DNA from 4 places in the Azospirillum fermentarium genome. Region 3 is predicted to be linked to each of the others. Evidence: riboswitches for the same ligand, from Rfam matches in the RefSeq annotation. Region 3 holds a riboswitch; each other region holds the start of a gene.
The links. Region 3 has a riboswitch for cobalamin ahead of M2352_RS21900 (TonB-dependent receptor plug domain-containing protein). Riboswitches for the same ligand answer to the same signal wherever they lie in the genome.

Region 1 (7,257 bases), 220 kb from region 3:
TGCTGGGGATGACGCCCAGCGGGGCGGGGCTGGTGCTGATGCCGGCGGGGCTGGCCATGGCCGCCACCTTCCCCTTTGCCGGGCGCATGGCCGACCGCCTGCCGCCGGCGGTGCCGGTGGTGCTGGGGGCGGCGCTGTTCGCCCTGTCCTGCGGGCTGCTGGCCATGGCCGGCGCCGGGCCGGCGGTGCCGTGGCTGGTGGTGTGGATTCTGCTGGGCCGGGTGGGGCTGGGCCTCATCATGCCTTCGGCCACCGCCGGATCGCTGGCCCGGCTGGACCGCGCCGACGTGCCACAGGCGTCGGGGGCGATGAATTTCGGGCGGCAGTTGGGCGGGTCGCTGTGCGTCAGCCTGATTTCCATCGTCTTCACCGCCGCCGCCGGCACCCACGCCGACGGCTTCGCCCTGCTGGACGCCGCCGGCCAGCGGCTGGCGCTGGCTCACGGGTATCAGGTGGCGTTCGCGGTGCTGGCCGTGGTGCAGGTGGTGGCGTTGGCGGCGCTGGGGCTGACGCGGCGGTAAAGCGGTGCTGCCGCCCCGGCCCCGCTTGGAGGCTGACGCCTCCAAACCTCCCCCTTTTTTATTGATAAAAAGAAAGGGGGTTTGGGGGACACCCCCAAACAGGTTTGGGCGGTAGCCCAATCACCCCCCGCGCCGCTTGTCGAAAGAGGCCCACACCCCGTCCGGACCGTCCCACTGGCCGCGGCTGGCGCCCTTGGAATATTCGGTGGCGCGCTGTTCGAAGAAGTTGGCGTGCTCCACCCCGTTCAGGATCTCCACCAGCCAGGGCAGGGGATGGGGCTTCACCGCCTCGTACCCGCCGTCCACCGGCTTGAAATAGCCGTAGAGTGTGGGCAGGCGAAGCTGGGTCAGGCGCCAGTCGGCGATGTAGTGGACGTACGCGCGGATATCCTCCGCCCGCATCCCCGCCACGGGGCCGAGCGCGAAGGCCAGCTCGATGAAGCGTTCCTCCAGCCCCACCATGGTGCGGCAAACGTCCAGGATGTCGTCGCGCACCGCGGGCGTCAGGGCGCCGGTTTCGCGGTTCCATTCGTGAAACAGGCGGATGATGCCCTCGCAATGCAGGCTCTCGTCGCGCACCGACCACGTGACGATCTGGCCCATCCCCTTCATCTTGTTGTGGCGGGGGAAGTTCAGCAGCATGGCGAAGCTGGCGAACAGGGCCATGCCCTCGGTGAAGGCGCCGAACATGGCCAGCGTGCGCGACACGTCGGCCACCGTGCCGGTGCCGAAACTGTGCATGTAATCGGCCTTGGCCCGCATCTCGGCATAGTCGCGGAAGGCGGCGAATTCCGTCTGCGGCATGCCCAGCGTGGTCAGCAGCAGGGCATAGGCGTCGATGTGCACCGTCTCCATGTTGGTGAAGGCGGCCATCATCATCTGCACTTCCAGCGGCTGGAAGATCGGCATGTAGCGTTTCAGGTAATTGTCGCTCACTTCCACGTCGCTCTGGGTGAAGAAGCGGAAGATCTGCGTCAGCAGGTTCCGTTCCCCGTCGCTGACGCGGGCGGAGGCCCAGTCCTTGATGTCCTCGCCCAGCGGCACTTCCTCGCCCATCCAATGGACCTGCTGCTGCTTTTTCCAATAGGCATAAGCCCACGGGTAGCGGTCCACATTGTAGGCGCCGGAGGCGTCGAGAAGCCCGACACGGCCCGTGCCGATCAGGGCGCGCGGATCCATGTGCGCAAGGGATGCGGTCATGATGGGGTGTCCGTTGCCGGTGCTCACTGGCAGGCCAGGCATTCTTCGTAATCGGTGCGGGCGGGGGCGGCATCGGCGCCGCGGTCCCGGTTGCCGCCGGCAAAGGCCGCGCGCTGCACCGATTTGGACCGGCAGTAATACAGGCTTTTCAGCCCCCGCTCCCACGCGGTCCAATGCAGCATGTGCAGATCCCATTTGTCGATGTCGCCCGGCAGGTAGAGGTTGATCGACTGGCTCTGGCAGACAAAGGGGGTGCGGTCGGCGGCGAAATCCACGATCCACCGCTGGTCGATTTCGAACGCGGTGCGGAACACCGCCTTTTCATCGTCGCTCAGCACGTCCAGATGCTGCACCGATCCTTCGTGCTCGATGATCGACTGCCACACCGCGGGCGTGTCGGCGCCGCGCCCGGCCAGCAGCCGTTCCAGATGCGGGTTGCGCACCGAGATCGACCCTGACAGGGTTTTGTGGGTGTAGATGTTGGCCGGGATCGGTTCGATGCAGGCGCTGGTGCCGCCGCAGATGATGCTGATGGACGCGGTGGGGGCGATGGCCAGCTTGTGGCTGAAGCGGGCGCGGATGTTGCGGTCGGCGGCGTCGGGGCAGGGGCCGCGCTCGTCGGCCAGCCGCACCGACGCGGCGTCGGCGGCCCGCCGGATGGTGCGGAAGAAGCGCAGGTTCCACGATTTCGCCAAAGCGCTTTCAAAGGGAATGCCGCGCGCCTGCAGGAACGAATGGAACCCCATCACCCCCAGCCCGACCGAGCGTTCACGCATGGCCGAGTAAACCGCACTCTCCATCCCCTCCGGTGCGTCTTCGATGAAGCGGGTCAGCACGTTGTCGAGGAAGCGCAGCACATCCTCCACCAGCGCGCCGTCGCCGCTCCACTGATCCCAGGTTTCCAGATTGAGGGAGGCGAGGCAGCACACCGCCGTGCGCTCGTTGCCCAGATGGTCGGTGCCGGTGGGCAGGGTGATTTCGCTGCACAGGTTGCTGGTGGTGACGCGCAGCCCCAGATCCCGCTGGTGCCGGGGCAGCGCCCGGTTCACCGTGTCGCCGAACAGCAGATAGGGTTCGCCGGTCTGCAGCCGGGTTTCCAGGATCTTCTGCCACAGTTGGCGGGCGCTCAGCGATTTCAGCACCTCCCCCGTCTTGGGGCTTTTCAGGAGGAAGGGGGTGTCGCCGCGCACCGCCTCCATGAACGCATCGGTGATGACCACGGCGTGGTGCAGGTTCAGGCTCTTGCGGTTGAAATCGCCCGAGGACTTGCGGATCTCCAGAAACTCCTCGATTTCCGGGTGGTGGATGTCGAGATAGACCGCCGCCGACCCGCGGCGCAGCGACCCCTGGCTGATGGCCAGCGTCAGGCTGTCCATCACCCGGATGAACGGGATGATGCCCGAGGTGGTGCCGCAGCCCTTCACCGGCTCGCCGATGGACCGCACCCCGCCCCAATAGGTGCCGATGCCGCCGCCGTTGGACGCCAGCCGCACGTTCTCGTTCCACACGCCGACGATGCCGTCCAGCGAATCCGGCACCGCGTTGAGGAAGCATGAAATGGGCAGGCCGCGGGAGGTGCCGCCGTTGCTGAGAACCGGTGTCGCCGGCATGAACCACAGCCGCGACATGGCGTCATAGATCCGCTGGGCGTGGGCGGCATCGTCGGCATAGGCCGCGGCCACGCGGGCGAACAGATCCTGATAGCTTTCACCGGGGAGCAGATAGCGGTCGTCCAGCGTCGCCTTGCCGAACGCGGTCAGGAGCGCGTCGCGGCTGCGGTCGATGCCCACCACCGTGGGGGACGGCGGCGTCCAGCGTTCCAGCGGCGCGCGGGTGACCGCCCGGTCCAGCGGGCGCGGGGGCAGGGCCACCAGATTGCCGTGATCGTCGAAATCCCGGCCAAAGCTGTACGGGGTGGCCGTCTGGGCGGTGGGCAAGGCAAGCGCCGGCATCGGTGGTCATCCTGTCGTGGGGTTGGACGGGACGCACGGCAAGCACGGCTGCGGATGTGGGCCACGGGGATGGCGCACAGGCGCAAGCGCACCACCGGGACACCCCGCCCGTGGACGTTCGTTCGGTTACGGCAGGTCTCCTGGCTTGCGGGTCACAGCACGTCCGTCCGGCCTTCCCAGCGCCCGAGGGGCGCCAGTGACACGAAAACGGCGGACACGCTCTCCGCTTACAGTTGCGGGGGCAGCGCCGGCATCGTTCCCGGACGGGGACTCACCGGCTTCCCTCTTAGCCCTGTATCTTGTTGGATGCAGGGAACCATAACGCTAAATATGGTATGTCATGGAAACGGGGGCGTCAAGATCTTCTCTTGAGCGCCCCCGTTTCACACCGCGTGTGTTGCCTCAATGGCGGCGGAATGTCAATTCCGCGTCATCTCAATCCCACACCGGCGCCAGCCCGGCGGGGCTGACCAGCCGCCCGTCCGGCGTGGCAAGGGCGTGGATGGCGGCCATATCCTCCGGCGGCAGGGTAAAATCGAAAATGGCGGCGTTTTCCGCCGCGCGCGCAGCACTCACCGTCTTGGACAGGGCGACGACGCCGGGCTGCTGCACCAGCCAGCGCAGCACCACCTGGGCCACCGTCCGGCCGTGGCGGGCGGCGACGGCCCGAAGCCGTTCGTCGGCCAGGACTTTGCCGTCGGCCATGGCGTAATAGGCGGTGACGGCCATGCCCGCCGCGCGCGCCGCGCCGATCACCGCCGTCTGGTCGAGATAGGGGTGGTATTCGATCTGGTTGGTCACCAGCGGGGCGGCGGACAGGCGCCCGGCCTCGGCCATCAGGGCGGTGGAGAAGTTGGACACGCCGATGTGGCGCACCTTGCCCGCCTGCCGCACGGCGTTCAGCGCGCCGATCTGCTCGGCCAGCGGCACATCCGCGTTGGGCCAGTGGAGCAGCAGCAGGTCCACGTAATCGGTGCCCAGCTTGCGCAGGCTCTCATCGACCGAGGCGTGGAAGGCGCTGTCCCGGTAATTCTTCACCCACACCTTGGTGGTCAGGAAGATGTCGCCGCGGGGAACGCCGGACGCCGCGATGCCGGCGCCCACCGCATCCTCGTTGCCGTAGATCTGGGCGGTGTCGATGTGGCGGTAGCCGAGAGCGAGGACGGCGGGCACCATGCGGGCGGTGTCGGGCCCCGGCATGCGGAAGGTGCCGAAGCCCAGGGCCGGAATGGCGGCGCCGTTGGCGGTGACGGTGTGCATGGACGAAATTCCTTCTTCGCGTCTTTGATCAGGCGGTACGGAGAATGGGCCGGGCCGCCCGGCTGTCGAGGGCACCGCTCCACAGGGTCAGCACCAGCGCACCGGCCACCATGATCCCGCCGACCCACGGTGTGGACCCCAGCCCCAGGGGGGATGCGGCCACCAGACCGCCGATCCACGCCCCCAGCGCGATGCCCAGGTTGAAGGCGGCGATGTTGAGGGCGGACGCCGTGTCCACCGCACCGGGGCGGTGCCGCTGGGCCAGTTGCACCACATAGAGCTGCAGCCCCGGCACGTTGGCGAACGACAGGAAGCCCAGGGCCGTCAGCGTGACAAGCGCCGGCACCGCCGACACCTGCGTCACCGTGAACAGCACCAGCACGGCGGCCTGCGCCAGGAACAGCCCGGCCAGCGCCTTCACCGGGTTGCGGTCGGCGATGCGCCCGCCCAGCAGGTTGCCCGCGGCGATGGCCGCGCCATAGAGGATGAGGATCAGGCTGACGTGGGACGCGGCGAAGCCGGTGATCGTCTCCAGGGTCGTCGCCAGATAGGTGAAGGTGACGAAGGTGCCGCCGTAGCCCAGCGCCGTCATGCCGAACACCAGCAGGAGCCGCCCCGACCCCAGCACCCGAACCTGATCGAGGAGGGAGGCCGGCGGCGCCTTGCGCAGCCCGGCGGGCAGCAGCACGGCGATGCCGGCGAAGGCGATCAGGCCCAGACCGGCCACCGCCCAGAAGGTGGCCCGCCACCCCAGCGTCTGGCCGATGAAGGTGCCGAGCGGCACGCCGGTGACGATGGCCACCGTCAGCCCCATGAACATCAGCGCGATGGCCGACGCGCGGCGGTCCGCCGGCACCAGCCCGGCGGCGATGGTGGCCCCGACGGAGAAAAACACCCCGTGGGCAAAGGCCGACAGCACGCGGGCCACCAGCAGCGTCTCGTACGATGCGCTGAGGGCCGCCAGGCTGTTGCCGGCGATGAACAGCAGCATCAGACCCAGCAGCAGCGGCTTGCGCTCCACCCGGCCGGTCAATGCGGTGAGCACCGGCGCGCCGACGGTGACGCCCAGGGCATAGACCGACACGATCAGCCCGGCCAGCGGCAGGGTGATGGCAAGATCCGCTGCCACGGACGGCAGCAGGCCGACCACGACGAATTCCGTCGTTCCGATCGCATAGGCCGCGATGGTCAAGGCATAGAGTGCGAGAGGCATGAGAGACATCCTTGCGGGACTGAGGGTGCCCCTCAAGATGCCCTCCACCCCACCGCGGCAGTAGCCGGGCCGGATTCACAAGACCTGTGAATTGAATTCTGCAATCCGGCAGCTATAGTGGAATACAGTTTTCATCACCAGGGGCGGCCCCCATGGATACCCGCAGCGGCGAGATGGGCGTGTTCATCGCCGTGGCCGAAGCCGGCAGCTTTTCCGCCGCCGGGCGCAAGGTGGGGCTGACCCCCTCGGCGGTGGGCAAGCTGGTGGGGCGGATCGAGGACCGGCTGGGGGCCGCACTGTTCGTGCGCTCCACCCGCACCCTGCACCTGACGGCGGAAGGGGCGCTGTATCTGGAGCGGGCGCGCCGCATCCTGGCCGACATGGACGACACGGAACGGCTGATCGCCACCGGCGCGGGGGCACAGCCGCGCGGGCGGCTGCGGGTCAGCGCGTCGGTGGGGTTCGGCGAATGCTGCCTGCTGCCGCGGGTGCCGGATTTCCTGGCGCTTTATCCCCAGGTCGAGCTGGATGTGTCGCTGACCGACGCGGTGATTGATCTGGTGGACGGCACCACCGACGTGGCGCTGCGCTCCGGCCCCTTGCGGGATTCGGCGCTGAAGGCGCGCAAGCTGCTGGAATCCCGGCGGGTGATCGTGGCCGCCCCCGATTACCTGCAGCGCCGCGGCGTGCCGGTCCACCCGCCGGATCTGCGGCATCACAACTGCCTGCGCTTCAACTTCCGCCGCAGCCTGGACGAATGGCCGTTCCGCGATCCCGGCAGCGGCGAGCCGTACACCCTGGCCGTCACCGGCAACGCCCACGGCAGCAACGGCGTGATCCTGCGCCATCTGGCGCTGCGCGGGCTGGGTCTGGTGCGGCTGGGCGCCTTTCACGTGGCGGCGGACGTGGCCGCCGGGCGGCTGATACCGGTGCTGGAGGACCACAACGCCGGAGACATCGAGATGGTCCATGCCGTCTATGTGGGCCACGACCATCTGGCCGTGCGCATCCGCGCCTTCGTCGATTTCCTGGCCGGCGCCATTGGACGGGAGCGGGCGGACAGGAGCGGGCTTGAGTCCCCCCGCGCCACTGGGTCATGATCGGAGACCTT
Region 2 (7,257 bases), 510 kb from region 3:
CTGTCGGCCAGGTGCCCCACCCCGCCGCCGCACACCAGCCAGCCGAATTTCGGGGTCAGCCCCCGCACCGCCGCATCCGCCGCCAGCCGGGCATCCAGCGCCAATGCGGCGGCACGCACGTCGAACCCCTGCGGGTCCAGCCCGGCGGCAGGCGCGGTCAGCACGTTGCGCACCGCCTCGCTCTCCACATCCGCGGCCAGCAGGCCCAGGGATTCCAGGGCGGCGTACAGCGGCGGCAGCCCGTCCGCGTCCAGCCCGCGAAGCTGGAGATTGCCGCGGTGGCTGAGGTCCACCAGCCCGTTGCCCAGTTCCCGCCCCAGGGCGGCGATCCGCCGGGCCTGGGCCGCGGTCAGGATGCCGGCGGGCACGCGCACGCGCACCAAAAGCCCGTCGCCCACCTCCATGGGCGCCAGGACGCCGGGGCAATAGCCGCGGCGGCGGGGTTGGGCGGGGGATGCGGCCATCATCATGCGGCCTCCTCTCTCAAACGGCGCAGGTCGTCGCCCACGGCGTTGCGGCGGGGGTGCCACAGGCCCCGCGCCATGGCGTCGGCGAAGCGGTCGAGCATGGCGCGGGCGGCGGCAGGGTTGGCGGTGCGCAGGAAATCCAGCACCCGGTCATCCTCCACATAGGCATCATAGAGGATGTCGAAGTGATGCGCTTTGACCACGCGGGTGGAGGCGGCGAAGGCGAACAGGGTGTCCACCGCCGCGGCGATGTCCGCCGCCCCCGCCGGGCCGTGGCGCATCATGCCGGCGATCCAGCGCGGGTTGGCGGCGCGGCCCCGCAGCACGCGGGCCAGCTCCTCCCCCAGCGTGCGGACGGTTACCCGGTCGGGTTCGGCGCTGTCCAGGTGATAAAGCGCCGGATCGGCGCCCAGCGAGGCGGCGGCGGCGGCGAACCCGCCCTCGAACTGGGCATAGCCGTCGTGGGACAGCAGGTCGTGTTCCCGCTGGTCCTGATGGTGGACCAGCGCCTCCGCCCCGCCCACCCGGCGGCGGAACAGCGACGGCAGCGCCACCCCGTCCAGGCCGGGGCCATAGGCATGGCAGCCGCCGTCCAGATAGGCCCGCCCGAAATCCCCTTGGCCCGACCAGTCGCCCGAGGCCAGCAGCCCGGCCAGCGCCGTGCCGTAGCCCCCCGGTGCCGCGCCGAACACGCGGGCGGTGGCAAGCCGGCGGGCGTGCTCCGCCTCCATCCCCTGGGCCGTCAGTTCGGCCACGTCGCGGGCGACAGCAGAAACCAGCGGGTTGACGTCCGGTCCCTCGTCGGTCAGCCCGGCGATGGCGCGCACCGCCTGGTCGAACAGCGCCACCTGCTGCGGGAACACGTCGCGGAACAGGCCGGACAGGCGCAGCGTCACATCCACCCTCGGGCGGCCCAGCAGCCCCGCCGGCATGATCTCATAACCCGTGACGCGGCCCGATCCCCCCTCCCACACCGGGCGCACGCCCAGCAGCGCCAGGGCCTGGGCCAGCTCGTCGCCGCCGGTGCGCAGGGTCGGCGTGCCCCACACGTCCACCACCAGCGCACGGGGCCAATCACCGTGATCCTGCAAATGGCGGGTCAGCAGCGCGTCCGCCGCCTTCCACCCCAGCGCCCAGGCGGTGGGGGTCGGCACGGCGCGGGGATCGAGCGCGAACAGGTTGCGCCCGGTGGGCAGGGTGTCGGCGCGCCCGCGGGCCGGCGATCCCCCCGGCCCCGGCGGCACGAAGCGCCCGTCCAGCCCGGCCAGCAGGGCGGCCCGCTCGGCCGCCCCGCACCCGGCGATGGCCGGCAGCAGGGTGGTGCGCACCCGCTCCAGCACCGCCGCCGTGCGGATCCAGGCGGGATCAAGCGTTTCGGTTCCCGCCACCAGCGCCACCGCGCGGGCATCGAGGGCGGCGCGGTGTTCCGTCTCATCCAACGTGAGGTCGAGCGCCAGGGCGCGGGGCAGCGCCATGCCCGCCCCCTCCCCCCCGCCATGGGGGAAGCGGGCGACGGCGGCGGCGAGGCGGGCGATGGACTCCTCCGCCGGCGGTGTGCCGAAGACATGCAGCCCGTCGCGGATCTGCATCTCCTTCACGTCGCACAGATGGGCGTCCAGCCGGTTCAGCACCTCCGCCGGGTCGTCGGATGGCGTAAGGTTGCAGTCGGCGGCCACCCCGGTGCGCCACGCCAGATCGGTGATGCGCTCCTGCAGCAGCCCCAGCCGCCGCGGGTCCATGCCCGACGCTTGGGCGTATTCGTCGATGGCCGCTTCCAGATCGGCAAGGCCGCCGTGCAGCCCGGCCTGCATGGGCGGCGGGGTCAGGTGGCCGATCAGCACCGCCCCCAGCCGGCGGCGGGCCTGCGCCCCCTCCCCCGGATTGTTGACGATGAAGGGGTAGAGGATGGGCAGCGGCCCGGCCACGATCTCCGGCCAGCAGGTGGCCGACAGCGCCACCGCCTTGCCCGGCAGCCATTCCAGCGTGCCGTGGGCGCCGAGCTGCACCAGCGCGTGGATGCCCGCCACATGCCGCAGCCACAGGTGAAAGGCGTAATAGCCGTGGCTGGGCGGGGTATCGGGATCGTGGTGCTGGGCGGTGGTCAGGGGCCCATGGCCGCGGCTGGGCTGCACCGCCACGGTGACCGCCCCGCAGCGGCGCACACGGAAACGGAAGCCGCCGTCGTCGGCCAGCGGGTCGCCATCCGGTTCCCCCCACGCCGCGGTGATGCGGGCCAGCGCCTCCCCATCGGCAAGACGGCGGTAGGCCGACAGGCCGAGATAGACGCCCGCGTCCCCCGCCGGGGTCAGGGAGGCCAGCAGGTCCGCACCATGCACCGGCACGTCGGCGACGGCGTACCCCGCGTCCCGCAGGGTGTTGAGAATCCCCACCGCGCTGGCCGGGGTGTCCAGCCCCACCGCGCGGCCCACCCCGCCGCCGGGGCCGGGGTAGTCGGACAGCACCAGCGCCAGCCGCCGCTCCCCGCGCGGGGTGGCCGCCAGCCGCACCCACGCCGCGGCCAGATCGGCGGCCCACGCCACCCGGTCGGGCACCGGGCGGATCAGGGTGGGGGCGAATTCCAGATCGGGGTCGGTTTCGGCCTCGGCCTTGAAGGCGATGGCGCGGGTCAGGATGCGCCCGTCCATTTCCGGCAGCACCACGTTCATGGCCAGATCCGCCGGCCCCAGCCCGCGCACCGCCCCGGCCCACCCGGCCTCGGTGCCGGTGGACAGCACCACCTGAAGCACCGGCACACCCGCGGCGTCCAGCGGCGAGCCGGCGCCCCCCGGCGGCACGGCGGAAAAGCCGGTGGCGTTCAGCACCACCGCCGTCCCGGACTCGACCAGGGTCCGGGCCACCCACGCGGCGGCCTCCGGCTCCTTCAGGCTGGCGGCGAACAGCGGCAGCGGCGTCAGGCCGCGCTCCGCCAAGGCGTCGGCCAGGGCGTGGACCGGCGCCACGTCGCCGGCCAGCAGGTGGGAGCGGTAGAACACCACCGCCGCCACCGGCCCGCCATCCTCCACCCGGCCCGCCCAGCCCGCGTACCGGCCAAAGCGCGGCACCGGCGCCGGCTCGGCCCAGGGGGCGGGATGCCCGGCCAGCGTGGCGGCATAGCCCAAAAGCGAGGCGGCGTTGTCCGGCCCCCCCTCCACGAACAGGCGCCACAGCCGGGACACGGCATCCGCCGGCACCGTGCTCCACCCCTCCAGCGTCGGGTCGGGGCGGGCATCGCCGGGCAGCACGGCCAGCGGAATGCCTTGTTCCCGGCACACCGCCACCACCCGTTCCAGGCCATAGCGCCAATAGCCGGCCCCGCCCAGCAGCCGCAGCACCACGCCGCGGGCCGGGCGGATCACCCGGTCGATGAACAGGTCCACCGACAGCGGGTGCCCCAGCCGCGCCAGAGTGACCAGCCGCAGCGTGGGCAAGTCCGCCCGCCGGGTCCGCCACGCGGCGGCCAGCGCCGACAGGTCGCTGTCGGAAAAGGACAGCACCACCAGATCCGCCGGGGACAGTTCCAGGTCCACGGCCTGCGGTTCGGCGGTCAGGTCATCCTGCCGGGCGGCCAAAAGGTGCATGGGGTCTTATTCCACCAGCGCTTTGGTCACCGCGGCCACGTCCAGCCCGGTTTCCCCGATCACCACCAGCCGGCTGCGGCGTTCCTCCTCCGGCTTCCAGAAGCGGTCGAAATGGGTCTGCACCCGCACGCCCACCCCCTGGACCAGCAGCCGCATGGGCTTGCCCGGCACATGGACGAAGCCCTTGACCCGCAGCACCCCGTGGGCCGCCGCCACCACCGCCACGCGGGCGGCCAGCGCCTCGGCGTCCGTCTGGTCGGGGAGTTCGACCACGAAGCTGGTGAAGTCGTCGTGGTCGTGGTCCTCCTCCGTCTCATGATGGCTGGGACGGCTGGCGAGGTCGTCCTCCACCGCGGCACCGATGCCCAGCACCACGCGGGCGTCGGCACGCCCATGGGGGCCGTGAACGATCTTGGCGTCCCGCGGCAGGGTGGCGCGGATCAGCTCCTCCACCTTGGCCAGCCCGGCCCCGTCCACCAGATCGGTCTTGCTGACCACGATCAGGTCGGCGCACAGCAACTGATCCTCGAACACCTCCTCCACCGGGGTTTCGTGGTCCACGGTGCCGGCATCGGCGCGCTGGGCGGCCAGCGCCGCGGCGTCGGGGGCGAAGCGGCCCTCGGCCGCCGCCGCGGCATCCACCACCGCCACCACCCCATCGACGGTGACCCGGGTGCGCACGGCGGGCCAGTTGAACGCCTTCACCAGCGGCTTGGGCAGGGCGAGGCCCGAGGTTTCGATGATGATGTGTTCCGGCGGCTCGGCGCGGGCCAGCAGCTTTTCGATGGCCGGCACGAAATCGTCGGCCACGGTGCAGCACAGGCAGCCGTTGGCCAGCTCGATCACGTCGTCCTCGGTGCAGGCGGGCACGCCGCAGGCGCGCAGGATGCCGCCGTCCACGCCCACGTCACCGAATTCGTTGATGATCAGCGCCAGACGCCGCCCGCCGGCCTGTTCCAGCAGCGACCGGATCAGCGTGGTCTTGCCCGCCCCCAGAAAGCCGGTGATGACGGTGGCGGGAATCTTCGACGGCAAAGCCGGCATGGGTCTTATCCTTTGCAAGAAAAAGGGGGATCGGGCGGGGGAACGGCGCCCCCGGTCATGCCGTGCATCGCAAACCTTCCTTCCCCGCCCACCCGGCGGACAGATGTGATGGGTCCGGCCCCCGTTGGGCGGGACCGGTCCGGTGGCAGGTTTCCTGGCTTGCGGGTTATCGCCGGTCCCCCGCCTTCCCAGCCCCATCAGGGGACCAGTGGCATCCGGGGGATGGCTCGCCGCACACAGTTGCGGGGGCAGCCGCGGCCTTGGGGGGAGAAGACGCCCCGCACCGCGTTCCCTTTTACCCCCGCACCGTCCAGACCGGCGGATGGCGCGGGGCACCATCGGAAGGGCCGCAGCATCGCAGGGTCGTGAGCGATTTACAAGCCGCCACCCGCCCGCGTCATGCCCCGAAGGGAGGAGACGCCATCATCCCCCATAGCCCCGCCCCGCTCCACCCTACCGCACCGCCCAAACCCAAAGGTGAACGAACGGATGAGATGTCAATCCGCAGGCGTATTGGCCAAACACACCGTTTTTTGCCCCGTTCCCCCAGCCGGGCCAGCCTGAACATGGCTGTAAATCCTTCCTTCGCACAATAAGCGTTCTCGCACCGGCACACGAAGCCCACCAATGAGACCCAAGTCTTATTTGTAAACAACCGAATCATCCCTAGAGTCCGCCGCCGATCGCCGCAGAAAAAGGCGATTCTTTCGAGTCACGGACGAATCTTTAAAAAGAAGATTTTCCGGGAACGGGCAGGTTTTGCTTGAAGGAAACGGCGCCACACCGCCGGCCAACCAGGGGGAAGAATACCATGAATGCGCGTAACATCGTGATGCTGGGCAGCAGTGCTGTTGCCCTGACGCTGGCACTTGCCGCCCCGGCCCTGGCCGACACCACCGAGGATCTGCTGTCCCACCTGCGCGCCAAGGGCGTGCTGACCAACAGCGAATTCAACACGCTGAGCCAGCGCCATCAGGTGGAGACCGCCCGCGCCGCAGCCGATGCCAAGGCCCAGGCCGACGCCCAGGTGCAGGCGGCCAAGGCCGCGGCGGTTGCCGACGACAAGACCATCGTGCGCAAGGCCGACAAGGGTCTGGGGCTGAAGGTGGGGGATGTGAACATCCAGCTGTCCGGCTCCATCAACGGCTTCTACGTCCATGATTCCGGCGACAGCGGCCCCCGCACCGCGGTGACCGGCGGCGTGGTCAACACCAACGGCAACAGCTCGTCCGTGCGCAACGGCCTGCTGCCCGGCTATCTGAAGGTGGACGTCACCACCACCCAGGAAGGCTTCGACCTGGGCGCCCATTTCGGCATCTACCCCGGCATCAACAGCGTGACGTGGAACGGCGGCGCCAATTCCGCCGGCCAGCCCCAGGCGCTCACCACCTCCGGCGCCGATTTCCGCCAGACCTACCTGACCGTGGCGCACAAGAGCCTGGGTGAGCTGAAGGTGGGCCGCGACATCGGCCTGTTCGGGTCGGACGCCATCCTCAACGACATGACCCTGCTGGGCGTGGGCACGGCGTCGGCCAACAGCAACCCCAGCAACACCTCGCTGGGCCGCATCGGTCTGGGCTACATCTACACCGATTTCCAGCCGCAGATCACCTACACCACCCCCACCTTCGCCGGCTTTGCCGCCTCGGCGGGCGTGTTCACGCCCATGGTCACGGCGGGCAGCACGGAAGTGAACGATTCCCCCGGCTTCCAGGGCAAGCTGACCTATGATTTCACCGCGGGCGGGGCCACCGGCCACCTGTGGGGCGGCTTCATCACGCAAAAGCACGACCAGACCGGCGCCCAGGCCAGCTACACCGGCACCGGCTTCGACATGGGCGCCAAGCTGAGCTACGGCCCCGCCGCCCTGACCGGCTATTACTACACGGGTGAAGGCATCGGCACGACCGGCCTGTTCATCCTGTCGGCCACCGCCGCCGGCAAGAAGCGCGACAGCGACGGTTTCTATGTCCAGGGCACCGTGAAGCCCATCGACAAGCTGACGCTGGGCGTCAGCTACGGCGAGAGCAACCTGGATCTGGCCGGCGGCGAAGTGAACCCCACGCTGGTGAAGAAGAACAGCTCGTGGGCGTTCCAGACCAAATACGCCCTGACCGACTGGGTGTCGCTGGTGGGCGAATACACCAACACCACGTCAAAGGCCCACG
Region 3 (7,257 bases):
ATCGCGCAGCAGAGGCCGCCCGCCGGCCTGGACCGTCATGGACTGGGTGTCGATGCGCATCACGGCTCCTCCCTTTGCAGCCGCGCGATGAGGAGGATGAGGAAGGGGGCCCCCACCAGCGCGGTGACCACGCCCAGCTTGAGTTCCGGCCGGGTGGGCAGCAGGCGCACGGCGATGTCGGCGGCCAGGATCAGCACCGCCCCGGCCAGCCCGCCGGCCGGCAGCAACCGGCCCGGATGCGCCCCCACCAGCGGGCGCATCAGGTGCGGCGCCACCAGCCCGACGAAGCCCACCGCCCCGGTCACCGACACCGCACTGCCCACCGCCAGCGCCGCCCCGGCGATCAGCCGCCCGCGGAGTGCTGTCAGGTCGAAGCCCAGGCTGCGCGCCGTGTCCTCCCCCAGCGTCAGGGCGTCCAGCGCCCGCGCGCCCGACAGGATCAAGGACCAGCCGACGAGCATGGGCGGCAGCACCAGCATCACCTGGTCTCTGCCGCGGTCGGCCAGCGACCCCATCAGCCAGAACACGATCTCCAGCGCCGCATAGGGGTTGGGGGCGAGGTTGAGGGTCAGGGCGGTCAGCGCGCCGGCCAGGCTGTTGACGGCGATGCCGCCGATGATCAGCGTGGTGGTCCCGGCCCCGCGTGCGGCCATGACGGTCAGCAGCAAGGCTGCCACCGCCGCCCCGGCCATGCCCCCCAGCGGCAGGGCCAGTGCCAGCGTGGCCGACAGTCCGCTGTAGAACACCGCCACCGCCCCCAGCGCCGCGGCGCTGGACACGCCGACGATGCCGGGTTCGGCCAGCGGGTTGCGCAGCCACCCCTGCATGGCGGCCCCGGTCAGCCCCAGGCTGAACCCCACCAGCAGCCCCAGCACCGCCCGCGGCACCCGCAGTTCGGCGAACACCAGGGCTTGCAGCGTGTCCCGCCCGGCCAGCCAGTCGCCCGCAGCGGCGGCGGCGTCGAACGGCACATAGCCCACGGCCATGGACACCAGACACAGCACCAGCGCCAGCCCGGCCAGGGCCGCCATCAAGACCCCATAGGGAATCCGTCCGTTCATGGCCCCTCTCCCCGCGCCGCCGCCAGCAGGGCCGCGGCCTCGGCGTTCTGCGGCCCGGCACAGGTCAGCAGGCGCGACGGCACCGTCACCGTGCGCACCCGCCGGGACAGCGCCGTCACCGCCGGGTGGTGCAGCACCGCATTCGCCAGCGACGGCGGCGCGCCGGGAGTGTCATCGGTGATCAGCCGCTCGGCCCCGCCCAGCAGGATGGCTTCCAGCGGCAAGGGCCCGAACCCGCCTCCCGGCAGCCGTCCCGCCGCATTCTCCAGCCCCGCCCGCGCCATCACCGCGTCGGTCAGCGTGCCCGGCCCGGCCACGAAGCCGTTGGGCCGCAGCACCACCGCCGTGGGCCGGCGGTCCCCCGGTGCGGGGGCCGCGGCGTCGTAGCGGGCCAACATGGCGGCGATGAGCGCCTCCCCCCGCTCCGGCTCGCCCACCGTGCGGGCCAGGGCACGGATCTGGTCCGCCGCGTCCTCCGGCGTCTGGGGCACGTCCAGTTCCACCAGCGGCGCGTTCAGCCGTTTGAGCAGCCCGGCGGCGGTGCGGGTGGTGTATGTCCCGCCGACGATCAGGTCGGGGTGCAGCGGCACGATCTCTTCCGCCAGCCCGCGGTTGACGGGGATGCCGGCGGCGATGGCCGCCACCGTGGACCCGCAGGGGTCGCGGGCCAGCCACGTGACCGAGGCGATGCGCCCCGGCTCCACCAGCCGCAGCAGCAATTCGTCGGCACACAGGTTGAGCGAGACGATGCGCTGCGGTTTGGCGGCGCCGTCCCCGGCCAGCGCCGGCCCCCCTGCGCACAGCAGGAGGGCGGCGAGGAGACACACGGTCCGCCGGATCACAGCGCCAGCCGCAGGCCGAGATAGCCCGCCCGCCCGGCGGCGCCATAGGTCCAGACCTCCTGATAATGGCGGTTGGTCAGGTTCTCGATGCGCCCGAACGCCTCCACCCGCTCGGTCAGCGTGTACGATCCCGACAGGTTGACCAGCGTGTAGGGCGTCAGGCTGACCGGCTGGCGGTTGTAAAAGGAATCATAGGCCCAGTCGCTGGTGCGCCCGTTGTAGACCACGCCGATGTTGGCGTTGGCCCGGTCCTCCAGAAAGCGGTAATTGGCGTTCAGGCTCGCCAGATGCTTGGGCCGGCGCACCAGCTCGGCCCCGGTGGAGTCCTCGCCCTCGGTCCAGGTGTAGGAGCCGCGCAGCGTCAGCCCGTCCACCGGCTCCACCGTCAGCCCCACCTCCAGCCCCTGCACGCGGGATTCGCCGGGCATGTTGATGGAGGTGCGTCCGGTCCCGGTGATGAGATCGCGGATGCGCTGGTTGAACCACGTGGCATCGGCCACCACCCGCTTGCCCCACAGCGCCTGATCGGCGCCGATGTCCCAGCCGCGGCCCTTTTCCGGCTTCAGGTCCGGGTTGCCGGCATAGGTGGCGGTGTATCCGTACAGCTCGAACAGCGTCGGGTTCTTGACCCCGGTGCCGTAGGAGGCGCGCAGCTTGGTGCCGGTGTCCTCCACGCGGTAGGCGGCGGTGCCGCGCCAGGTGGTGGCGTCCTGGAACAGGTCGTTGCCGTCGCGGCGCACGCTGCCGGTCAGGGTCAGACGGTCGAACAGGTCCAGCTTGTACTGCCCCACCAGCCCCGTTGACCCGATGGTGCGGTCGAAGTTGGAATAGCCGCTGCGGGTGATGCCGGTGTCGTCCTCGTGCTCCACCCCGGCGGTCAGCACGTGCGCCGCTGGGCCGGTGGCAAAGCTGAGGTTGGTCTGATAGTCCAGCTTGGTCTTGCGCCCCTCGTAGGTGCTGGTGGTCTGGCCGCGGGCATCGCGGTAATTCCGTTGCTGCCGGCCATAGGACAGGCCGGCGATGTGCTCCCAATGGCCGTCAAGGAACACCGCTTTGCCCTGCACCCGCCCGAACGCCTGCTTGCCGGTGGTGCTGGTGCCGTCGTCCACCGCCCCGCGCCCGCCGGTGAAACCATCGGTGTCGCTGTCGAAGCGGGTGTAGCGGCCCACCACCGCCAGTTCGGTGGTGCCGGTGGGACGCACGGCGGCCTTGGCGGTCAGGGTACCGTTGCGATAGCCGTCCTTCTCGCCGTTGCCCAGCCGGCGGTCGGCCACCGACACGCCGGTGCTGCGCACACCTTGGGCACTCACCGCCACGTCGTAGCGGTCGTTGCCGGTGCCGGCGGTGGCGCGCCCGGCCCAGGTGCCGAACGATCCGCCCTCCACCGCCGCCGAGAGGGAGGGCGCGCCGCTGCCGCGGCGGGTGACGATGTTGACCACGCCGCCCACGGCGTCGGAGCCGTAGAGCGCGCTTTGTGGCCCGCGCAGCACCTCCACCCGCTCGATGTCGCCGGCCAGCAGGTTGGCGAAGTCGTATTCGGAGCCCGATGCGGGGTCGTTGACCTCGATCCCGTCGATCAGCACCAGGGTCTGGTTGCCCTCGGCCCCGCGGATGCGGACCTGGGTCAGGGTGCCCATGGGGCCGGTGCGGTTGACCGCCACGCCCGGCACCTCGCGCAGGACGTCGGACAGGATCCGGGTCTGGCGCTGCTGGAGGTCGTCCGCCGTGATGATGGTCAGCGCGCTGCCGGTCGCGTCCGCCGCGGTGGGCACGCGGTTGGCGGTGACGGAGATTTCCGGCAGCAGCATGGCCGTGCTCGTGGCGGTGCCGTCGTCGGCGGCCAGGGATGAGAGGGGGAGGAGAACGCCGCCGATGGCAAAGGCGGCGGGAATCGTCCGGGACGGACAGAACAGGGTACGAGTCATGAGACCTCGGGCGGAGACGCCGGTGGCACGTCACCGCGAACGAAGCCCCGCCGCGATCCCGCACGGGCGGAATCCCGGTTCGGCAACCTTCGGTGCACCCCGCCCGAATGTGTCCGCGTGTGACCACGGTTGACGGCAGGTCTCCTGGCTCACGGGTTGTCGCCTGTCCGCGGCCTTCCCAGAGCGTCTTTCATGGCTCCAGTGGCTTCGTTGCGGACGGCTCGCCGCTTACAGTTGCGGGGGCAGCCCCGGCTTGAAACCCTGTCGATGGGTCCGCACCGTGTTCCCTTTTCAGCCCTTGCGGGCAACCGTCGCGGCCAAGCTAGGGGCGGTGATGCCGGCGGGTCAATGATTTTGTTGCCGGGGTTTTTTTATTGCGGGGAGCAAACCCAGCGGCGGGGCGTTGTCGGGGGATGCCGCCGCACACCAGAGGATTGCTGCGATGACCGAGAACCGTTTCACCCATTCCATGCCCTTCGGCGCCCAGCCGCAGGCCGGCGGTTCCGTCCGGTTCCGCCTGTGGGCGCCGGGCGTGGCGGAGATGACGCTGGAGATCGACGGCAGCACCCGCCTGCCCATGGTGCGGGAAGAGGACGGGTGGTTCACCCTGGCCACCCATGAGGCCGCGGCGGGCAGCGCCTACCGTTTCATCCTGCCCGACGGGCTGGCGGTCCCCGACCCGGTGTCGCGCTGGCAGCCCGACGGGGTGCACGGGCCGAGCCGGGTGGTGGACCCGGCCTCCTACGCCTGGACGGCGAGCGCATGGCGCGGGCGGCCCTGGCACGAGACGGTGCTGTACGAACTCCACGTCGGGACATTCACACCCGAAGGCACCTACCGCGCCGCCATCGAACGGCTGGACCATCTGGCGGCGGCCGGCATCACGGCGGTGGAGCTGATGCCGCTGGCCGAATGCCCCGGCGGGCGGAACTGGGGGTACGACGGGGTGCAGCTTTTCGCCCCCCGGTCGGCCTATGGCACGCCCGACGACCTGAAGGCGCTGATCGACGCGGCGCATGGGCGGGGGCTGATGGTGTTCCTGGATGTGGTCTACAACCACTTCGGGCCGGACGGGAACTACCTGCACGCCTACGCCCCCGGCTTCTTCACCGAACGGCACAAGACGCCGTGGGGTGCCGCCATCAATTTCGACGGCGCCCACGCCCGCCCGGTGCGCGACTTCATGATCCACAACGCGCTCTATTGGCTGGAGGAATACCGCATCGACGGGCTGCGGCTGGACGCGGTGCACGCCATCATCGACGATTCTTCCCCCCACATCCTGGAGGAGCTGGCCCGGCGGGTGCGTGATCGCGTGGGCCGGGACCGTCACGTCCATCTGGTGCTGGAGAACGAGCACAACGCCGCCCGCCTCCTGTCCCGCGACGGGGGGGAGCCGCGGTTCCACACCGCCCAATGGAACGACGATTACCACCACGCCGCCCATGTGCTGGCCACCGGGGAGAGCGGGGGATATTACAGCGACTTTGCCGCCGACCCCATCGCCGGCCTGTGCCGGGCGCTGGCCGAGGGCTTCATCTACCAGGGCGGCCCGTCCGCTTTGCGCGGCGGCGAACGGCGGGGGGAGGTGTCGCGGCACCTGCCGCCGCCGGCCTTCGTCAATTTCCTGCAGAACCACGACCAGATCGGCAACCGCGCCTTCGGCGAGCGGCTGACCGTGCTGGCCCCGCCGGACCGGGTGGAGGCGCTGCTGACCATCACCCTGCTGGCCCCGTCCATCCCCCTGCTGTTCATGGGCGAGGAATGGGGGGAGACCAACCCCTTTGCCTTCTTCACCGATTTCGACGGCGATCTGGCCGGCGCGGTGCGGGAGGGGCGGCGGCGGGAGTTTGCGGCCTTCCCCGAATTCGCCGACCCGGAACGCCGCGCGCGCATCCCCGACCCCAACGCCGCCGAGACCGCCGTCCGCTCCCGCATCGACTGGGGCAAGGTGACGCAGGAGCCGTTCGCGTCCCGGCTGGCGCTGGTGCGCCGGCTGCTGCGCCTGCGGGCCGAACGCATCGTGCCCCTGCTGCCGGGGGCCGGCGGGGGGGAGGTGCTGTGGCGGGAGGGGGCCGGCTTTTCCATCGCCTGGACCCTGGCCGGCGGGGCCCGGCTGACGCTGGCGGCCCACCTGGGCGACGGGGCGGTGACGCCGCCGGCTCTCCCGCCGGGGGAGGTGCTGGTGGGGGGGAAAGCCATAGGCCGGCTTTCCGGCTGGACAGCCCGATGGTTCCTGCAGTCCTAATACCACCAGACATCCATGAAACCGAAAACGAAAACGGGGAAGCGGTGATGAGTGTTCTTGCGCGGCTGGCCGAGGTTGCGGGAATCGAACCCTTTTATCACGACATCTGGGGGAACCGCCGCGACACCTCGCCGGAGACCATGCGGGCACTCCTGGCCGCCATGGGCCTGCGGGCGGGCACCGAGGAGGAGGCCGCGGCCAGCCTGACGGCGCTGGAGGGGCGGGGGTGGCGCCGCCTGCTGCCGCCCGTGCTGGTGCTGGCGGAGGACGAGGCGCCGGTCATCCCGGTCAGCGTCCCCGCCGCCGCCGCCGGCACCCTGACGTGGAACCTGACCGAGGAGGGCGGGGGCCTGCGCTGTGAAAGCGTGCCGCTTCCCTCCCTGCCGGTGCTGGAGAGCGGGACGAGCGGCGGGGCGGCGTACGTCCGCCGCGGCCTGACGCTGCCCCTGGTGCCGCCGCTGGGCTATCACCGGCTGGAGGTCACCGTGTCCGACGGGGCCGTGGGGGCGGAGATGGTGCTGATCCTCACCCCCCGCCGCTGCCTGACCCCGGACGAGGTGGTGCCCGGCGGGCGCACCTGGGGCGTGGCGCTCCAGCTTTACGGGCTGCGCGGGCACACCGACTGGGGGATCGGCGATTTCGACGATCTGGCCCGGTTCGGCGAGACCGCCGGGCGGCTGGGCGCCGGGCTGGTGGGGCTGAACCCGCTGCACGCGCTGTTTCCCGCCGATCCCCACCACTTCGGCCCCTATTCGCCGTCGTCGCGCAGCTTCCTCAACGCGCTCTACATCGACGTGGAGGCGGTGCCCGATCTGGCCGAGAGCGAAGACGCCCAGGCCCTGATCGCGGAGCCGGGCTTTCAGGAGCGGCTGGCCGCCGTGCGGGGGGCGGAGCTGGTGGATTACCCGGCGGTGTCGGCGCTGAAGATGACGGTGCTGGAGGCGCTGCACCGCAGCTTCCGCGCCCGCCATCTGGCGGGGGAGGGCAGCCCCCGCGGGCGCGACTTCCGCGCCTTCCAGGCCGCCATGGGGGAAGGGCTGTTCCGCCACGCCCTGTTCGACGCCCTGCACGAGCACTTCTTCCGTCAGGATTCCAGCCTGTGGGCGTGGCAGAGCTGGCCCGAACCCTTCCGCCGCCCCGACAGCGCGGAGGTGGCGGCGTTCGCCGCCGGGCACGCGGAG
Region 4 (7,257 bases), 440 kb from region 3:
GCGTGCAGGTGGCCGACGACCGCAGCGAGGCGGTGTTCACCATCGACGCCCGCGCCCGCTGGCACGACGGGGTGCCGGTCACCGCCGCCGACGTGACCTTCACCTGGGACGCCATCCAGGCCCACGGAAGCCCCATCATCAAATCGGCCCTGGCCAAGGTGACGGCGGTGGAGGCGCTGGACGACCGCCGCGTGCGCATCACCCTGTCCAGCCGGGGGGAGATCAAGCCGGTCATCGACTTTGCCACCGTCATGGCGCCGGAGGCCCGGCATTGGTGGACCGCCAACGGGCGCGACATCGGTAAGACGGTGCTGGAGGCGCCGCTTGGCTCCGGCCCCTACCGCACGGTGGCGGTCAATCCGGGGCGGGCGCTGACCTATGAGCGGGTGGCCGATTACTGGGGCCGCGATTTGCCGGTCAACCGCGGCCTGTACAATTTCGGCACCATCAAACAGGATTTCTACCGCGACGACGACGTGATGTTCGAGGCGTTCAAGGCCGGCGGCTACGACATCCGCGTGGAAAACCGGGCGCAGCGCTGGACCACCGGCTATGATTTTCCCGCCGTGGCCGACGGGCGGGTGGTCAAGCGGGTGATCCCCTCGGCGCTGCCGCTGGGGGCGCAGGCGTTCCGTTTCAACACCCGCCGGCCCCAGTTCGCCGACCCCCGCGTGCGCGAGGCGCTGGGGATGCTGTTCAATTTCGCCTGGACGCAGAAGACGCTGTTGTACGGGCAGTACCACCGCACCCTGTCCAACTTCCCCAATTCCGACTATGGCGCCAGCGGGGTGCCGGGGCCGGACGAACTGGCGCTGCTGGAACCGTACCGGGACCGTCTGCCGCCGCGGCTGTTCACCCAGCCGTTCCAACCCCCCGCGGGCGACCCCGCCGGCAACAACCGCGCCGAAACCCGCGAGGCGCTGCGCCTGCTGAAAGAGGCGGGGTGGGAGCCGAAGAACGGGCGTCTGGCCAACGCCGCCGGCCAGCCGCTGACGGTGGAAGTCCTGGAGGTGGCGGGCGGCGGCCTGTCCCGCATCATCCAGCCCTATGTGGAAACCCTGCGCCGGGCCGGGGTGGACGCCAGCCTGCGCAGCGTCGATTCCGCCCAGTACGAGGCGCGGTCGGACGATTTCGACTTCGACGTCATCGTCACCAACTTCAGCTTCGCCAGCCCGCCGGCCACCGAACTGCGGGCCTTCTTCGGCTCGGCCACGGCGGGGGAGCGGGGATCGTTCAACTACCCCGGCGTGCGCGACCCCATCGTGGATGCGCTGGTGGAAAAGGTCATCGCCGCCAGGGACGAGGCCACGCTGAAGACCGCCACCCGCGCGCTGGACCGCGTGCTGCTGTGGAGCTTCTACATGGTGCCCCACTGGTACAACCCGGAAAGCTGGGTGGCGGCGTGGGACCGTTTCGGCATCCCCGCGACGCCCCGCAAGTATGACCAGGAGTTCCGCAGCACCCTGTTCCCCGACACCTGGTGGATCGACCCGGCCAAGACGGCGAAGCTGGGGCGTTAGCCGAAGGGTTGTACGCCTTCCTTGACAACATCCGCCCCCGCCCCGTACCGTCGCGGGCGTGATGCCGGTTCTCCGGCTCCCGTCCGCGGGGGCCGGCGATGAAAAGGGAACATGGTGCCGCAGGCCCCTTGGGGCTCGCGCAAGCCATGGCTGCCCCCGCAACTGTAGGCGGTGAGCCGCCGCGCCCCTGATGTGCCACTGGCCGGTGACGGCCGGGAAGGCCGGCGCGGTGGCGGCGACCCGCAAGCCAGGAGACCTGCCGGCGTCCGCTGTCTCGTGTCGTTCCTCCGGGCGGGGTGTCCCGGTGGCGTGGAATCAGGACGGCCCCGCGCCCAGAGGACCGGACGCGGGTCTGCCGGCTTTCCCCTCCATCGTTCCCCTGGCCTCCCGGATCAACTGGGAGTGTCTGGTTCATGCATATCATGGAAGGCTTTCTGCCTCCTCTCCACGCCGCCGGGTGGGCGGCGGCGTCGGCACCCTTCGTCATTGTGGGCGCGGTGCGCCTGCGCCGCATCGTGCGGGAAAAGCCCGAGGCCCGGCTGCTCTTGGGGGCGTCGGGCGCCTTCGCCTTCCTCTTGTCGGCGCTGAAGCTGCCCAGCGTGACGGGAAGCTGCTCGCATCCCACCGGCACCGGGCTGGGGGCGGCGCTGTTCGGCCCGTCGGTGATGACGCTGATGGCCACCATCGTGCTGCTGTTCCAGGCGCTGCTGCTGGCCCACGGGGGCTTGACCACGCTGGGGGCCAACGTGTTTTCCATGGGCATCGTCGGCCCGTGGGTGGCGTGGGCCATGGTGCGCGGCGGCGGGGCCGTGGGGCTGTCGGTGCCGGTGCGGGTGTTCCTGGCGGCGTTCCTGGGCGACCTCGCCACCTATGTCACCACGGCGCTGCAGCTTGGGCTGGCCTTCCCCGATCCGGCCACCGGCTTCACGGGGGCGTCGGTGAAATTCCTGTCGATCTTTGCGGTGACGCAGATGCCGCTGGCGGTGGTGGAAGGGCTGCTGACGGTGGCGGTGGTCAACTGGCTGTCGCGCAACAGCGCCGACGACCTGCGCCTGCTGGCGGAAATGCGCGGTGAAGAGAAGGATTCCGGCCATGTTGCGTGACAACCGCATCGTCCTGGGGCTGGCCGCGGCCATCGTCCTGCTGCCGCTGGTCATGCCGTGGGAGGAGAAGCCCAGCTTCGGCGGCTCCGACGACAAGGCGTCCGGCGTGATCGAAGAGGTGAGGCCCGGCTACACCCCCTGGTGGGAACCCCTGTGGGAGCCCCCCAGCAAGGAAATCGAAAGCCTGCTGTTCGCGGGGCAGGCCGCAGTGGGGGCGTGGCTGCTGGGCTATTACATGGGCCGCCGGTCCCGCCGGCGGGACGGGGACACCGGACGGCAGGGCACGCAGCGGCGCGCGCGCGATGCGCGCCCTTGACCGGGCGGCCCATCTGTCGGCGTGGAAGGACCGCGGCACCGGCGGCAAGCTGGCGCTGAGCCTGGGGCTGATGCTGGCGGCCATGGCCGGGGCGCCGCCCCTGGCCCCGGCGGCGGTGTTCGCGGCGGCGGTGGGGCTGGCGCTGCTGTCGGCCCGCGTGCCGCCCGCGGCCCTGGCCGCCGCCTTGCTGCCCCCGGCGGGGTTTCTGCTGGCCAGCCTGCCGGCGCTGGCCCTGACGCTGGACTGGCGCGGCGGGCTGGCGCTGGGCTGGGTGCCCGGCGGGGTGGAAACGGCGCTGGTGCCGGTGGGCCGGTCGCTGGCGGCGGTGGCGGCGCTGGCGCTGCTGACCCTGACCACGCCGGCCAGCCGGCTGATCGGGCTTTTGCGTGGGCTGGGGCTGCCGGCGGCGGTGGCCGACGTGGCGCTGCTGACCTACCGCCTGCTGTTTCTGCTGGGCGACACGGTGACCGCGGGGTCGCGGGCGCAGGCGTTCCGGCTGGGCTATGCCGGCGGCTGGCGGCGGCACCTGCGCTCGCTGTCGCTGCTGGCGGCGGGGCTGCTGGGGCGGGCGATGAACGCGGCGCGGCGGATGGATGTGGGGCTGTCGGCGCGCTGCTACGACGGCGGGCTGCCGGTGCTGGCGGCGGGCCGGCGCACGGGTGCGGGTGAATGGGCGCTGGCGCTGGGGCTGCCGGCGCTGATCCTGGCCGGGGGATGGGTGATTCCGTGGACGATGTGATTCTGGAGGCCCGCGGGCTGGACTACCGCTACCCCGGCAGCGGGGAGCCGGCGCTGCGCGGGCTGTCGCTGTCGGCCCGGCACGGGCGGCGGCTGGCGATCCTGGGCGCCAACGGGGCCGGGAAGACGACGCTTCTCCTGCACCTCAACGGCACGCTGCGCCCGCGGGCGGGTGTGGTGCTGGTGGACGGCGTGCCGGGGGACACCGGGCGGGCCGGGCTGACCGCGTGGCGCCGCCGGGTCGGGCTGGTGCTGCAGGAGGCCGACGACCAGCTTTTCGCCGCCACGGTGGCCGAGGACATCTCCTTCGGCCCCCTCAACCTCGGCCTTGGGGCGGCGGAGGTGGCGCGGCGGGTGGCCGACGTGGTGGCGCGCATGGGGTTGACCGGGCTGGAGGATCGCCCGCCGCACATGCTGTCCCACGGCCAGCGCAAGCGGGTGGCCATCGCCGGCATCCTGGCCATGCAGCCGGCGGTGCTGGTGCTGGACGAACCCACCGCCGGGTTCGACCACGCCGGTCAGACGGCGCTGCTGTCCACGCTGGAGCATCTGTCGGCGTCGGGCATGACGCTGGTGTTTTCCACCCACGATGTGGATCTGGCCTATGCCTTCGCCGACGATGCCGCGCTGTTCGCCGGCGGCACCGTCCTGGCGCAAGGCGATGCACGGGCGGTTCTGTCGGACGCCGCCCTGATGGCGCGGGCGGGGTTGCCGTTGCCGGCGGTGCCGGCGCTGGCGGCCCGTTTGCACGCTTTGGGCGTGCCGTTCCACCGGGAAGCCCGGACGGTTCTGGAGTTGATACCGGCGGCGGGTGGTTGAAGGTTTCGTTTTCCACCGCTGGTAATGCAACATTTGGCCGCGTGTCGTATAAATTATGTCTTAAATTTTGGACTGCTTTACTATGGGCGCGCGACCGACTTTGCAGGGATCGATCTCATGGTGTGGCCCGACCTGATCCGCCGTTACCGCCGGGAACGGGGATTGACCCAAATCGAACTGGCACGCCTGCTCAACGTGGACCAGGCGACCATCTCCCGCTGGGAAAGCGGGAAGCAAGACCCGCTGCCCATGATGCAGACCCGTCTGCGCGGGCTGTTCCGCGAGCTTGACCATCTGCCGCTGGATTATGCGGTGCGGGCGCTGGTGATGAGCCACCCCGGCTATGCCTCGCTGCTGGACGCCAACGGCGTCTGCCTGATGACCTCGCCCGGACTGGCGACGTATCTGAAGCACTATCAGGCGTCCATCGTCGGGCGCCCGTCGGAGGATTATCTGCCCGAATACACCCGCGACCTGTCCTCGCCCTACATCGACGAGATGATGCGGCCGGGATCGTCGCTGCTGTCGGTGGCCTTCACCGACCGGGCGGTGTTCTCGCCCACCATCGTGCGGCGCACCTACAACGTCCTGCTGTCCGACAGCGGGCGGCTGTTGATGGTGCAGGACCATGTGATGGGGGATATGGTGGGGGTGGATCTGCCGGAGCCCGAGGTTTCCCTCCTGACCATGGACGAGGTAGCGGAGCAGGCCGCCGCCTGAGCCGCCGTTACGTCTTGGGCCGCACGTGGGTGTGGGGGTGGTGGTGATGGCCGCCGGGGTGATGGTGGTGCCCGGCCATGTCCACCGGCACCGCGCTCAGCGCCCCGTGCCGCACGCCGGTTTCGGAAATCACGGAATCGGCGAAGCGGCGGATGTCCGGCGTCGGCCCCTGCAGGATCGCCACCTCCATGCACGTCTCGTGGTCCAGATGCACGTGCATGGTGGACACGGTGAGGTCGTGGTGCGCGTGCTGGTGCTCGGTCAGCCGCCGGGCCAGTTCCCGTTCATGATGGTTGAAGACGTAGGAGAGGCAGGCGACGCAATCGCCCGCATCCTCGTCCGCCAGCCGCTCGCCCTCCAGCGTCCGGCGCAGCAGGTCGCGCACCGCCTCCGACCGGTTGCCGTAGCCGCGGCGGCGGATGTAGTCGTCGAACTGCGCCAGCAGTTCCTCGTCCAATGACACGGTGAAACGGTCCATCGCAGCGCCCCCTGTTGCCGTCCGTCTTTTGTGCCGCTTCCCCGCGAAAAAAGTCAGCCAGTTTTTTCCGCCGTCCCCGTGGATAGCCATGAACAAGGACGACAGCGGCCCAACGCCCCCACCGGGGGCCGGCGCCCATTCACCATGGCAGACACCGGCGTGACGCCCGCGGAACCCCCGTTTTCCGCGAACGCCCCCCGTCTGCCCGCGGGAGGCGGACGATGCAGATTTCATCCACCACATCGGCGGCGGCAACCACCACCACCTCGTCGTCCTCGTCCGCCGGTTCGCTGGCCGCCAATTACCAGTCCTTCCTGACCCTGCTGCTGAAACAGCTTGAAGTCCAGGATCCCACCAACCCGGTGGACGCCAACGAATACACCAGCCAGCTCGTCCAGCTCGCCAGTCTGGAACAGGACGTGTCGAACGGGGAGAAGCTGGACGCGCTGACCACCGCCATGACCCAACTGGGGTCCGGCATCGCCGCCATCGGCTACATCGGCCGCACGGTGGAGGCGGAGGGCGACACCACCGCGCTTCAGGACGGTGAAGCGTCCTGGGAATACGACCTGGACAGCGATGCCAAGACGGTGGCGCTGACCGTGCGTGACGAGGACGGCAGCGTCGTCTACCGCCAGACCGGCGATTCTTCTGCCGGAACCCATTCCTTCACCTGGGACGGGGTGGGCACCGACGGCACCGTCCATACGGACGGCAGCTTCACCCTCAGCGTGGATGCGGTGGACACCGCCAACGCCGCCGTGTCCACCACCACCCGCATCAAGGCGGTGGTGAATGCCGTCGATACCTCCTCCTCCGCCACGGTTCTCGACCTCGGCAGCGGCGTGACCATCACGGCCGACGCGGTTCTGTCGGTGAGCTAGGCGCCGCCGCCCCGCCGGCCTTCCCCACATTTCCCGAACATCCGATCACAGGGGTGCTTCCATGAGCATCACCAACGCGATGTACAGCGCCACCTCGGCGCTGATGGCGCAAAGCAAGGCGCTTGCCTCCATCTCCTCCAACATCGCCAATTCCAGCACCACGGGCTTCAAGAGCACCGGCACCAGCTTCCAGTCCTTCATCAACCAGACGGAAGCGGTGGACGAGCGCACGGGCGGGGTGCTGGCCTACAACACCCGCAACGTCTCGGCGCAAGGGGAGATCCAGTCGTCGGCGGTCACCACCAATCTGGCGGTGAACGGCAGCGGCTTCTTCGTGGTGTCCGACGATTCCGCCGACGGTGCCATCCGCTACACCCGCAACGGCTCCTTCTCCACCGACGCCGACGGCTATCTCAGCAATTCCGAGGGCTATTACCTCTACGGCTGGGCGCTGGACGAGGACGGCGCCATCGCCGCCCGCAACAAGGGGTCGGTGGACAGCCTGGAGGCGATCAACACCACCAACATCAAGGGCACGCCCAAGGCCACCAGCACCCTGGGCATCGACGCCAACCTGCCCTCGGACGCCGATACGGGCGACAGCTTCACCTCCGACGTGGAGGTGTTCGACAGTCTTGGCAACAGCCACTCCATCACGCTCACCTGGACCAAGACCGGC

Region 1: linked by a shared signal. The riboswitch ahead of M2352_RS22915 (ribonucleoside-diphosphate reductase subunit alpha) and the one ahead of M2352_RS21900 (TonB-dependent receptor plug domain-containing protein) in region 3 are both predicted to bind cobalamin.
Region 2: linked by a shared signal. The riboswitch ahead of cobW (cobalamin biosynthesis protein CobW) and the one ahead of M2352_RS21900 (TonB-dependent receptor plug domain-containing protein) in region 3 are both predicted to bind cobalamin.
Region 4: linked by a shared signal. The riboswitch ahead of M2352_RS23780 (energy-coupling factor ABC transporter permease) and the one ahead of M2352_RS21900 (TonB-dependent receptor plug domain-containing protein) in region 3 are both predicted to bind cobalamin.

What each region holds. Positions count from the first base shown of each region.
Region 1 covers NZ_JAOQNH010000003.1:588,277-595,533, forward strand. Annotated here, with positions in the region: gene M2352_RS22905 (DHA2 family efflux MFS transporter permease subunit) at 1-521, shown strand, start outside; gene M2352_RS22910 (ribonucleotide-diphosphate reductase subunit beta) at 642-1,721, opposite strand; gene M2352_RS22915 (ribonucleoside-diphosphate reductase subunit alpha) at 1,745-3,673, opposite strand; cobalamin riboswitch at 3,787-4,009, opposite strand; gene M2352_RS22920 (aldo/keto reductase) at 4,109-4,933, opposite strand; gene M2352_RS22925 (MFS transporter) at 4,962-6,146, opposite strand; gene M2352_RS22930 (LysR family transcriptional regulator) at 6,299-7,246, shown strand.
Region 2 covers NZ_JAOQNH010000003.1:873,906-881,162, forward strand. Annotated here, with positions in the region: gene cobG (precorrin-3B synthase) at 1-470, opposite strand, end outside; gene cobN (cobaltochelatase subunit CobN) at 467-4,045, opposite strand; gene cobW (cobalamin biosynthesis protein CobW) at 4,052-5,089, opposite strand; cobalamin riboswitch at 5,217-5,444, opposite strand; gene M2352_RS24095 (porin) at 5,901-7,257, shown strand, end outside.
Region 3 covers NZ_JAOQNH010000003.1:363,983-371,239, forward strand. Annotated here, with positions in the region: gene M2352_RS21885 (ABC transporter ATP-binding protein) at 1-60, opposite strand, end outside; gene M2352_RS21890 (FecCD family ABC transporter permease) at 60-1,061, opposite strand; gene M2352_RS21895 (ABC transporter substrate-binding protein) at 1,058-1,903, opposite strand; gene M2352_RS21900 (TonB-dependent receptor plug domain-containing protein) at 1,900-3,828, opposite strand; cobalamin riboswitch at 3,946-4,156, opposite strand; gene treZ (malto-oligosyltrehalose trehalohydrolase) at 4,271-6,076, shown strand; gene malQ (4-alpha-glucanotransferase) at 6,124-7,257, shown strand, end outside.
Region 4 covers NZ_JAOQNH010000003.1:806,272-813,528, reverse strand. Annotated here, with positions in the region: gene M2352_RS23785 (extracellular solute-binding protein) at 1-1,520, shown strand, start outside; cobalamin riboswitch at 1,569-1,798, shown strand; gene M2352_RS23780 (energy-coupling factor ABC transporter permease) at 1,934-2,623, shown strand; gene M2352_RS23775 (energy-coupling factor ABC transporter substrate-binding protein) at 2,613-2,939, shown strand; gene M2352_RS23770 (CbiQ family ECF transporter T component) at 2,926-3,678, shown strand; gene M2352_RS23765 (energy-coupling factor ABC transporter ATP-binding protein) at 3,666-4,496, shown strand; gene M2352_RS23760 (helix-turn-helix domain-containing protein) at 4,614-5,216, shown strand; gene nikR (nickel-responsive transcriptional regulator NikR) at 5,224-5,694, opposite strand; gene M2352_RS23750 (flagellar hook assembly protein FlgD) at 5,916-6,578, shown strand; gene flgE (flagellar hook protein FlgE) at 6,640-7,257, shown strand, end outside.